3 regions of the Bacillus sp. FSL K6-3431 genome follow, and region 2 is predicted to be linked to each of the others. Evidence: predicted binding sites of a transcription regulator. Region 2 holds the regulator's gene; each other region holds the start of a gene.
What was found. Region 2 encodes LexA, which represses DNA repair genes until DNA is damaged. Its sites were predicted from a motif close to CGAACATATGTTCG; they were not measured.
Positions count from the first base shown of each region.

Region 1: a site for LexA is predicted at 1,923-1,936, ahead of addB (helicase-exonuclease AddAB subunit AddB). Genes of this name have one in related genera too.
Region 3: a site for LexA is predicted at 2,497-2,510, ahead of MHB53_RS17885 (type IA DNA topoisomerase). Genes of this name have one in related genera too.

Region 1 covers NZ_JBBOCT010000001.1:1,616,478-1,620,777, forward strand. The annotation lists gene addB (helicase-exonuclease AddAB subunit AddB) at 1-1,848, opposite strand, end outside; gene MHB53_RS08160 (TVP38/TMEM64 family protein) at 1,983-2,597, opposite strand; gene MHB53_RS08165 (S9 family peptidase) at 3,051-4,300, opposite strand, start outside.
Region 2 covers NZ_JBBOCT010000001.1:1,000,431-1,004,730, reverse strand. The annotation lists gene MHB53_RS05100 (alpha/beta fold hydrolase) at 1-2, shown strand, start outside; gene spoIIP (stage II sporulation protein P) at 921-2,003, shown strand; gene lexA (transcriptional repressor LexA) at 2,045-2,668, opposite strand; gene yneA (cell division suppressor protein YneA) at 2,827-3,159, shown strand; gene MHB53_RS05080 (YneB family resolvase-like protein) at 3,175-3,843, shown strand; gene MHB53_RS05075 (DUF896 domain-containing protein) at 3,956-4,189, shown strand.
Region 3 covers NZ_JBBOCT010000001.1:3,671,884-3,676,183, reverse strand. The annotation lists gene MHB53_RS17890 (spore coat protein) at 1-168, opposite strand, end outside; gene MHB53_RS17885 (type IA DNA topoisomerase) at 314-2,476, opposite strand; gene MHB53_RS17880 (exonuclease domain-containing protein) at 2,763-3,674, opposite strand.

The DNA of each region.
Region 1 (4,300 bases), 620 kb from region 2:
TTTCATTGGAATAACACCATCATTTAATCCAATAACAAAAGCTGCTTTAACATGAGAGAGTCGTGATAATTCCAAATCAGCAATGAATACTTGATCAATAGCAGGTGGAATCAAGGAAAACTTCATGGCTTCCAGCCCAGAATCGAGAATCGTAATAAACTTTTGCACAGTGATTTGTTCATCACCAAGAATTTCTACAAATTGATCCAATAGTTCTATCACTGCATTCCATGCTTGGTCATGTTGACGAGAAATAACTAGCTGCCCTTTCTCTTCAGCGACATTGCTCCGTTCTTCTAATTTCCGTGGAATATCAAGCTCCTCGAGCAAAAGATAGATGGCCTCGCAAAACTCCCGACCTGTTTGTGCTTTTTTCAAGCGTTTAGACAACTTTAACAATGGCGTTGCAATGATATTTCTCGCTTTATTAATATCTCCCTCTATCTCTCTTTCAACATTGGTTTGCACAGTACTAGTTAGTTCTAGCCCTTGATATCGACGATAGGTCCATGTTTGTGTGTCTGTCCATTTTTTTCCTTTTACACCATGTGCCAAAACATAGTTTTCGAGCCTGTCCATTTGTTCCCGCAAATGTTCTGGATTCGTTTCTGTAGGGAAGAGAAGATCTGTTTTCACCGCGCGAAAAACTGGTTCATACCTCCAATTACTGCTGATCGTTTCGAGAGAAGAGCGAACGAGTTCAATTAGTGGGTGATTAAGCATCGATTGTTTTTGATCGATAAAATACGGAATATCATAATCAAGAAAAACCGTTTCAAGTGTTTCCTGATAGTCCTCTCCATTTCTCATTAATACTGCTATATCTTGATATCTGTACCCATATTCCTTAACGAGCCGGCGAATTTCTCGCGCGGTACCTTCCATTTCAGCACGTCGGTTTGCTGCCTTTTGAATTGCAATCACCGGTTGATCATCAAATACTTTAAGCGGGCGCCTATCAAAGTATCCCTCAAGATGCCGTAAGCTTTTATTTTTAAACCGTGATGCGGTTGCTAAGAACCGATCATCCTCAATCGTTATACCGCTTTGCCGAGCTATTTCATATAGAGTGGAATACGTTTCTCCTGTCAGGCGAAATAAATGTAAATCATCAGGCATCGCACCATGTTTAAAAGGACGATCAAGTACGAGTGCGATCGAAACTCGTCTACACTTTTTCATCAACTGTTCAATCACCATATACTCCTGTGGCGCAAAGCTATGATATCCGTCGATATATATTTCAGCGTTTTGTAAGTAGTCGGATATCTCAATTGACTCCGCTAATAGTTTTAAATAATCATTTGAATCGATATATTTATCAAAAAGTGCCTCTTCAAATTTATGATAAATCAGCCCTAAATCATGTAATTTATCAGCAAGCGCCCGAGTTGAAACAGCAAACGTGAGCTCTTTTCGTTTAAGAATAAGATCTTCAGGTTCAATACAATAATGCTTAAATTCTGTTAGCATCGCCTCTACTTGCTGGATAAAACCTGATTTATCCGCAGCCTTTTTAAAGAGCTTGAGATCTTCTTTATTCTCTTCAATAATTTTCCTAATAAGCATACTAAGTCCTGTACTTGACACATGTGTCCGACTCATTCCGCCTGTCTCCTGCAAAATCCGCCAAGCAAGACGAGTAAAGCTATATACCTGTGTACGGATCGTCCCGTTTATCCCCGGTGTGTTGATCAACTGATATTCAGATAAAAACGTCATTTGCTCAGGTACAATATATAAAACTGGTGGACCTTGTGGCTTTTCCAGTAATCTATCTTTTATTTCATTCATTAACATTGTTGTTTTTCCAGAGCCAGATCGACCGATCACGAAGCGTAATGACATCTTTTCACTCCTTTATTTTAACGATTTAATAAGTTATTTGCTTTATAATATTATAACATAAAATAAACATGATACGAACACATATTCCTATAAAAACAAAAAAGTTGCATTGAGTAAGTAGCAACTTTTTTATATCATCCCTGCTTTTGTTTTTGCGCTTTTTCCTTCAATTTGCTTTCAATATGTTTTCCAACATACCAAAGTATCGCAATAATTCCAAGAGCAATTCCTGTCCTTATTGGTTGTTTTATTAATGAAACCACATCATATCCTATAAAACTCATAATGAAAATCATTACGGCTTTCCCTGCCAAAACAGCGAGCATATATTGATAGATGCTGATCCGCGAAATTCCGGCCACAATATTAACAATTGCTGAAGGTGTAAATGGAAAACATAGCAAAAGAAATAAAGGCCCAAATCCGTGTTTTTCCACCCATGTCATTAAACTTTGTACCTTTTCCTTCCTTTGTAAAAATCGAAAAAAGCGGGTATCACCATATCTTCGGACAAGTATAAACACAAACAAAGCACCGGTTGAAGCGCCAATCCATGAAAATAAGAACCCCCAGCCCAAACCGAATGCATTCGCACTCGCCATGACAAATAAAAACAGTGGTAAAAATGGTAGGAAGGCTTCTAACATCGGTAATAAAATGCTCGGTAGTGGGCCGAATGAACGGTATTTTTCGATCAGTTCCATTACATTTTCAATTGTAAACCATTCTCTAAGTGAATAAAAATCCATGCGCATTCCTCAATTCAGCGTAGATAAAGTCAAAATTTCTTAAATTATATCATATCTAGTTATGGATAAGCTTTATCCTAATAATACCCTTTTCCTAACAACCTCAACCCTTCAATTATAATATCTAGACGTCTTCCTTTTCTGCCTAAGTAATTCCATACAATCCCTGAAAGTTTTAGACCAGACTTCTGCAAAACACCCATCCTTGATCATTATGATAGCGTTGGGTTCTAGTTGGGTTCTATCCAAATACTTTAGCCTTACTGGACCAGGTGCGCCATTACTGGTAAACAAACCGAAAACACACTAGACATGTTTCACGGATTCAGAGCTCGAATGAGTCAAGAACAGTATTACATTGCAGTTCTTCTACAATCAATGATAACGGTATATTTTCCGTCTGTTTTTTTGCAGTACAGAAAAAATGCAACTGATATCAGCTGCATTTTTTTGTTATACATATGTCAAAAACCAATCTCTTATATAATCGAGGCGATTGATTCGTAATGTTGGTTTGCCACTTCTCGACAATTCGTGATTAGACTCTGGGAAACGAACAAATTTCGTTTCTTTTTTATGATGTTTTAATGCGATAAATAACTGTTCAGCTTGTTCGATGGGACAACGAAAGTCTTTTTCCCCGTGCAAGATTAGTAATGGTGTTTCAATATTGCCCACATATTTAAGTGGTGAGTGACTCCATAACTTCTCGATATCGCTCAAATCGGCATGTATTTGCCAGTCGGTGAAATAGTAACCAATATCACTAACTCCACGGAAACTTATCCAGTTGGAAATCGAGCGTTGAGTGACTGCCGCTTTAAAGCGTTTCGTATGACCGATTATCCAATTTGTCATAAATCCACCATAACTTCCGCCAGTCACTCCAAGTCGATCTCGGTCGATAAATACGAATTCCTCCAGTACATAATCAACAGCAGCCATCAAGTCGCGATAATCATTGCCGCCATAGTCACCACGTACCGCATCTACGAAGGTCTGACTGTAGCCGTGACTCCCTCTTGGATTGACATAAAGAACTGCGAACCCTTCCGCTGCAAGAATTTGGAACTCGTTGAAATATGTGTTAGCAAACATCGCATGCGGTCCACCGTGAATTTCTAATATGAGAGGGTACTTTTTACCTTCTTCAAATCCAATTGGCTTCATGATCCAGCCCGAAATACCCCAGCCATCCGCCCCTTCAAATTGAATTGCTTCCGGGACAGATAGCTCTTTTATTTTCAATAACTTTTCATTCACTTTGGTTAGGCGTTGCTTTTCCCCAGTCGATAAAGTTACGAAATAAAGATCACCTGGCTCAATAGGATTACTTATGCAAACAACCGCCTTATCATTTTTCGGATCAAGCGAGAAGCCATATATGTACTGATTATCATTGATCGCTGGATACAATTCACCAGATAAATTACCGAAGTAAATGGACGTATTTCCTTGGTCTGTTACCTGGAAGTAAAAACTTCGACTATCCTCCAACCATTGTACTTTCGGTGTTGTAACTCCTTGTAAAAAATCACCAACAACAAAGTCGCCAACAGGCGCATCGAAATCACTTGTCATACAAGTACGAATATCTTTCTCCAAATCATAGACAAAGAGCTTTGCATGTGTCGCGTTCTCATATTCTTTCTCGCTTCCTACAAACGCAAGATAACGACTATTTGGCGCCCAAGATGTTTGAT
Region 2 (4,300 bases):
AAGTAAAACCGCCAATGGGTTATAAAAGTATAATATAAGAACAAAAAGAGGGACTGTACATTACTAGGATGCGTTTACAGTCCAATGAAATGTACCATATAAATTTTACAAAATAGGTAAGGGTTAATCTAACACTAGAACAAAAACCAATTTCAATGGTCGCGGAATCTTAACATTTTTTTCATAAGGAAGAGGGAAGGGAGTGTGTTCTCATAACACCACATGAATGAATTTGAATATGAAAATGTTAGAGATGTTAAAGATTAATTCTACTTTGGCATCTTTTTTTGTAATTTCTATGATAACGATCAAATGTATATTATAGTAAACTCTCCTTCGTTAGTAACTGAGACTCCTACATCTGTGTTGATGCAAAATATGACCAACATTTCGCTTAAATTATGTGTTGCTAGTCTAGCCTCCCGGTAATAAACGCAGTTTCTTTTTCCTTTAATATTCCAGAATTTCTTTATTTGTGTTCTCCATTTCACTGCACTGACTGTCTATTATGAATTTTATCAAATACTTTTTTGAATTGAATTTATGGTTTTAACAAATATATATGGAAACTATATGTCTGAAAGGTTGACCTATCTATTGTGGTAGCAAAAATACGGAGGTAGTGAACAATAGAGCGTCAAAGCAGCAGGTATGTAATAATTTCAGGTTACTGTTTTTGACAAATGGAAGTGCCTTATCAAGTGCCTTCCAAAAATCTCGATAATAATATCTATTATTCTTTATTCCATATCTTAGTAGATTTGTAGCGATAAATGCCCTCTATAAACTTATATAGAGGTTTTTTGTATGAAAGAAAAGATCATCAACTCTAGCAAAAATTTTATTGAAAATTACTCATAGTCTATTATTTGTTTCATATAAATGAATAATAACTACATTCACACTAAGGATTGAAGCCGATGCTAAAAATTGCTGCAAGATCTATGCTATCCATCATAGCTATTTTCTGTTTAATATCCATCATAGCTTTTTCCAGTTTGAAAATAAGTTACTTATCATTCATAGGGAACGATGATTCAAGAACGATGTCATTTCTATATATTATGTCACTTGAAAATCATTCACTCCAATCTGTTTTGCCGTATTCACAGAAACGGTCTCTTGGTAAGGATGCATTGGCATTACTGACGAATATTAATTTGAATGATATGAAGACATTTCTGATTAGTGAAATCCCAGGTTTATATGCAGCTAGTCCTAAAATACTTATAGCAGGAGAAGGGACAGATTTTACTAATTTGCCGATTGAGTCGCCCCCTCCAGCAGATTTTGGTAAAGAAGAGAAAAGTGAAACAAAAGTGGAGGAGCCAAAGGAAGAAGCAAAGAATCAAACAAAGGACTTTACAGCTTATATTTATCATTCACATACTCGGGAATCATATTTGCCAATGTTACAAGGGGATCAAGCATCAGATAAAGAAAAAAATGTGACATTACTAGGAAAAAGACTAGGTCAAAAATTAGAAGAAAAAGGAATAAAGACTTTAGTAGACACAACGGATGTAGAAGGAATACTTAAACAAAGGAACATGAAGTACTATCAGTCATATTCAGTATCACGTGAACTAGTTACAGAAGCGATGAATCAAAATAAAAAAGTTGAACTTATTTTCGATATTCATCGGGATTCACAAAGAAAGGATGTTACAACTGCCACAATTAACGGTCAGAAGTTTGCAAAACTCTTTTTTGTTGTAGGGTTAGGGCATCCAAACTATGAAAAAAATCTAAAGTTTGCTGGTAAGCTTCACAACATGATAAAAGCAAAATATCCAAATCTTTCAAGAGGAGTGTATGAAAAACCCAGAGATAATTTTAACAATGGAATCTATAATCAAGATTTAGCTGGTAAATCTTTGGTGATAGAAATCGGTGGTATTGATAATAATCTTGAAGAATTAAATCGCACAGTAGATGTGCTTGCAGAAATCGTAAGTGAATATTACTGGGAGGATTCAGTAGAAGCAAGTAAAACAAAATAAAGCCTTGACATCTTAATTGATGCAAAGGCTCCGTTAGCTTTTTAATGAATAACTTGGCGATACAAACCAATTACTTTTCCAAGAATAGAAACTTCATGTAAAATAATCGGCTCCATATTGGAATTCTCTGGTTGCAGTCGGAAATAGTCTTTTTCTTTAAAAAATCTTTTTACTGTTGCTTCATTTTCTTCTGTCATTGCAACAACGATTTCTCCATTATTAGCTGTTTGTTGTTGTCGAACAATCACATAGTCGCCATTTAATATCCCAGCTTCGATCATACTTTCGCCGACAATTTCTAGCATAAACACATGTTCATCAGTAGGCACCAATTGTTCTGGAAGTGGAAAATATTCTTCAATATTTTCGATTGCAGAAATAGGTAAACCTGCAGTAACTTTACCTACAAGAGGGACATTAACCGTATTTTGACGTGGAATATGATCTTCATCTATTTTGAGAATCTCTATTGCACGGGGCTTAGTCGGATCTCTTCTAATGAAGCCTTTGCTTTCAAGCCTGGATAAATGTCCATGAACTGTAGAGCTTGAAGCAAGTCCGACTGCCTCACCGATTTCACGAACAGATGGTGGATATCCTTTTGATTTAACCTCTAATTTAATGAAGTCTAAAATATCCTGTTGTCGTTTTGATATTTTCAACATTATTTTCACGCTCCATTTTTTATATATATTTTAACTGTATTATATCACGGAAAATGCCCGCATACAAACATAAGTTCGAAAAAGTGTTGACTTCAAACATGTGTTCGATTTATACTAATGTTAACAAACAGAACAAACATTCGAAAGAGGGATATAGGATGAATTATATATGGAAAAAGTATTCTTTTGCTATAATCTTATTTATTTTAACTTTTGTGATGGGAATCTATGTTATTTTTAGTTCAAATAGTAATACAAATGAGTATGTTATCATTACTGTTCAAGATGGAGAATCACTATGGTCAATTTCTGAGAGATACGCTCATAATTTAGGTGTGACCACTTCAGAATTTGTTAATATGTTAGAAGAGAAGAATGAATTAAAACATAAGTTAATAAAAAGTGGAGAGCAGTTAAAGGTGCCAACACCAAATGAAAAATTAGATAACTTAGATAATCATGAAAGACAATTTGTTATTCAAACAGAATAAGGATGTGGAACAAAAGTGAAAGCAATTATTTATTGCCGCGTTAGTACAGAGAAAGAAACACAGGAAACATCCCTAATAAGGCAAGAGGAAGAACTTTTGGAAGCGGCGAATAAATGGAATTTAGAAGTCGATTCAGTTATTTGCGATCGGTTTAGCGGCTACGAGTTAGATCGACCGGGCGTATTGATAATGTTGGAAAAAATTCAAAAAGAAAATATCGATGCGATTCTTATCCAAGATGAAACAAGACTTGGTAGAGGGAATGCAAGAATCGCATTGTTACATTGCTTAATGAAGGCAGGCGTGAAATTATATAGTTTTTCTCACCATGGTGAACTTGAGATTTCTGAAACAGATTCAATGGTTCTTGACATAATAAGTATGGTTGAAGAGCATCAGCGAAAGCTCCATAATTTTAAAATTAAAAAGGGAATGAAGCGTGCGATAGCACGGGGATACCGCCCTGAAAAAAATTTAAAAAACAAAGGAAATGTTGAGGGGAGAGATCGAAAGGATGTCCCCTTGGAGGAAATAATTCGCTTCCGAAAAAATGGTCTTACGTTTGCAGAAATCGCGGCGACGATGAGAGGTTTTGGATATGATGTATCTAAAGCTACCGTACATAGAAGATTTCAAGAGTATACGCTTGAAACAGAACAGATTGGAAATACAAATAGTTCATGAGAAGATAGATGATTTGATGTCTGTCTTCTTTTTTAGTATATTTGTTTTAATTAATGACATATCGATTGGGTTTGGCTCTTGACCAAATGTAATCGTAAAAGGAGTTTTAAAGATGTTGCCAAAAGAAAAACTGGCTAGAATTAATGAGCTAGCCAAAAAAGCAAAAACACAAAAGTTAACATCCTCTGAGGCGAAAGAACAATCAAAGTTAAGGGCAGAATATTTGAAAACCTTTCGTGCTTCCATGACACAAACAATTGAAAATGTACGTGTATATGATGCGAATGGCGAAGATGTAACTCCAGATAAAGTGAAAAAGTTACAGGGAATAAAGAAATTACACTAAACCGGAATTCCCGGTTTTTTTTGTAAGGCTATAAGTGGTGTTTATAGATACGAGATTGGTAAGAAATTCTTATCTTTGTCTGGATTCAAGATGTCTACACAGCGATATTCA
Region 3 (4,300 bases), 2.7 Mb from region 2:
TTCCTGATCCTTCACATGGGGACGCAATAAAGTAAATAGATTTAAAGTACCTATCGCACCCGATAGCACTTCATGTACATCAAATACCTCATGCCCACCATGATTAAGCTGTTGATTTACCATACCTGTGTGCATATTAGGATGCATTTGCCCTTGTTGGTTTTGCAAAGTGAATTCCTCCTTTTAAAAAATCTAGTTTATTATGTGCTAAAACCAGCAAAAAATTCAGGATTTTCATCTAAATGTGGTTTTTAGTGCGTGTGTATAAAGGGTATCGAAGTTCGAGGCAAAGTTAACCTGTTCCATGCACTTTTCACTTGTATGGTTTATCAAATTCCATTTTCCAACTATAGTACTCGTTATCAGGATTCTTTTCGTATCTCATTTGTGCGTCGAATTTGTTTCCCTTTTTGCTTGTTAATCCCTTAACAGTAGCTACTCCATTTTTCAGTAGAGCTTTTACCATTGTTTTCGTCGGTTTTTTCTTCATTGTCGCTAAAAATTTATCGTTTTTCCAAATAACAAATTTGCAGCCACTTTTCCAATTACTACAGCCAAACCCCTTTTGACCTTCAATGACTGCATTTCCGCATACAGGGCATTTCCCCATGAATTCATTTGTTTTACGCTGTGTGGTCACTTCATGAATCGTTCCCGCTTGGTGCTCTTTTATTTTCTCTACCGAGTTCGTTGTAAAAGAATAAATGAGTTGTAGAAATTCATTCTTACTAAAGTTTCCTTTCTCGATATCATACAATGACTTTTCCAAACGACCCGTAAATTCAAGATTAAATAAATCTTTGATTGGAAATGTTTCAACTAAATCTTTTCCTAATTCCGTACAAATTAGGTTTTTATTTTGAGCAGTAATATATCCAATGTCTTTTAACTTTTTTATCGTTTCCGCTCTTGTCGCCGGAGTACCGATACTAAAGCCGCTTAAAATTGCCTCAACATCTTCTTCACCTTTATCCTTATTAATGTTTCTTCCACATGTTTCCATGATGCGCAACAAGGTTTTTTCTGTATGTTGCTTTGGTGGCTTTGTCACATGAGATGTTAATTCATGCTCTATTAACTCTGCCTCATCATTGATTTTCACGAGTGGCAAAAGCGTATCTTTCGATTGAATCTTTTCAACCTTTTTCCAGCCTTCAACAAGTTGAACCTTGCCTTTTGATAGGAATAAACCTTTTAAATCAGTGTCCTTTATCTTCGTTTCAATGGTTGTTTCTTCATGTTCTGCTAAAGGCATAAATTGCATAATAAATCTATTTTTGATCGCTTGATATACTTGCCCTTCATCTGCAGTAAGTCTCTTTGGCTTCATATAAGTAGGAATTATCGCACTATGGCTTTCCACTTTGGCATTATCAAAAATTCTTTTCGTACGGACAAATTTTATTTCATCCTTATATGGTAGATCCTGTGATAATGTCTCCAATACCTTCGCCGTTTTTCCAACCAAACTTTCCTCTAATGCGATGCTAGCAGTCCTTGGGTACGTAATAAACTTCTTCTCATAAAGGGACTGAGCCACTTTTAATACTTTATCGGCTGTCCAGCCACTATATTTACTCGTCATATACCCTTGTAAATTAGACAAGTTAAATAAAAATGGTGGGAACTCTTTTTTCTTTTGTACCTTTTTTTCGTGGATAATACCGTTTTTACCCTGTAATAATCCTTGAATCGCTTCTAATATCTCTTTACTTTTAAATTTGTCTTCCTTGCCTTCAAAATAAGTTCCCTCATATGTTTCATTCTCACTCGTTTGAAAAGTAGCCTGGAGCTTGTAGTAATTTTCTGGAACAAAGTTTTCAATCTCTTGATCGCGATCATATATTATTTTTAACGTTGGCAAGAGAACTCGGCCAATATTTAATGCCTTCCCTTTTCCTTTTTGATATTTAAGGGTAGCGACAGATGTTAGGTTGATACCGATCACCCAATCAGCCCATTGCCTACTTACTCCAGCATCTTGTAATGGTCTCATCTCAGCATTCAACTTTATATTTTCTATCCCTCTTATCACTTCAGCAGGTGTCCACTCATTTAACAACAGGCGATACACCTGTTTATCCGTCTTCAAGTTGTAAATGATACTATCACCGATGAGTTGCCCTTCTCGGTCATAGTCACATGCAGAGACAATCGCTTGTACATCTTTTCTCTTCATTAGTTGATGGATAATCTTTAATTGCTTTTGCGCTCCTCGATCTGGCTTGTCCCTATTTCTCGGATCGCTTTTTACTTTATATTGAAATTTGCTAGGAATGAACGGAAAATTATCCATTTTCCATGATGACATTTTTTCATCATAATCTTTCGCATCATTTAATTGAAGCAAATGGCCGAATGCCCATGTCACAATATAGCCATTTCCTTCAAAATATCCATCTTGGCGATTTTTTATTTTCAGCGCATCCGCAATATTTTTCGAAACGGAAGGCTTCTCAGCCAATATTAATTTCATTTGAAATCAACCTCCAAATAAAAACACACGTTCGTTTACTTCATTGTAAACGATGGCGTGTGTTTTTGGTATAGCATAATGAACGATTTACAAATCACATGCGTTTCTGTTTAGTTGTATAGTAGAGTAAATTATAATTTGAATTCTATTATGGCTTGATTAGTTATAGGTACCCTGGTTACTTCAAAGCGCTAATGACAATCTTAGTAGATGCTCCACCTTTGAACGATTTTGAGCGTTAAGGATAAAATAACCAAATCGAAAAATACGACTTAGTACAACCTTTTCATTTTACCAATCTTATAAATTCTTGTTCTCCTACAATTTCAATTGGATATCCTTGCTCAATCATTTCTTCTACTTTTTTCATTTTCATACTTTTAATTCCTTGCACATATTTGTATAAATCTTGCTCTCCTACCACTAAGAAGTTCGTCGCTAAATCCACACGATCTTTACAAGCAGCACCACAATTGACTGCATATTGAGCAGCCATCGGTCTAGTCATTGACATCATCTTACCCGTAAATACAATGTTTGTCCCGTAAAATGGATGCTTTGTATTCGTTATTATATTTTCAGGGACAATCCTTTTTAGTGATGCATCTTGCGAACTTTTCCTTGAACGAGTCGGTTGTTTACTAGAAGACGTTGGGCTACCGAGTTTAAGCTTGTGCAAAATAGATAGCTCTTGAATGGAGCCAGTTTTTGTTTTTTCCATCGCCTCGAGTGTAATAATGGCGGAAGCACGAGCATCTTCAAGCGCATCATGATGTTTTAGGCTAATACTTAAATAATTTGCGACAGTAGATAACTTATGATTATACAAATTCGGCCACACTTTTTTTGCAATGCGGTAAGAGCATCCATATTGAAAGTTCGGCTCCGTTTCATGAATCCTAGTTAAAGAGTCTCGAAGCACTCCGATATCAAAGCTCGCATTATGTGCAATAATCATTTGATTCTCAATAAAGCCTTTAAATTTCGGCCAAAACTCTTCAAATGTAGGTGCATCATGTACCATATATTCTGTAATGCCATGAATTTTTGTATTGTAATAATGAAATTCACTTAACGGATTGATCAATGTATGTAATTCTTCTTGAATTTTACCGTTTTTTACTTTTACAATGCCGATTGAGCAAACACTCGACCGTACACTATTCGCTGTCTCAAAATCTATTGCAACAAAGTTCATCTTTTACTCCACCTTGCTATGTTAGAATACGTTCATTATCTCATAATTGACTGCTCGCGGAAAACCCCTCGAAGAAGAATAATCCCCCTGGCGGGAATAGAGCAGTAATTTTCCCCATATCAAAAACCAGCGTCTTTACTTGACGCTGGCTCCAGATCTAAATCTAAACTTGTATACTTTTTTCCGATAAAACTGTGTGTATGCTGGCTGGACAGGCGGCTATGCATTTAAACAAGATGATGATACAGCACAACTACAGGATGCCACGTATACTGATTTTGTTAAATTCGATTCGGCCACCATTCAAGAACTTGAAAGCTCGCCAAAGCTTAGCATGGGAGCATGGTTCTTTTAGGTCCTTCTTATTTATAGCTGGGTTAGGGTGACCACAAATCACGATCATTGGTCAAAAGCTTGTAAAGCAGGATGGAGCTAAGCAATATAGCGTTGGTTTGCGTGACATCAAAAGGGTCGAATATAACAAAAGGCATGTTCTTACCTATAACATGAAAAATAAACTTGTTTTTAAGTTTCCGCTCAGATGGGTCCTCTATGAATTGTTTTACCTTTTTATGAAAGAGCATACCGCCCATTTGAAGAATAGACCATTCATTCAATCAAAAAAC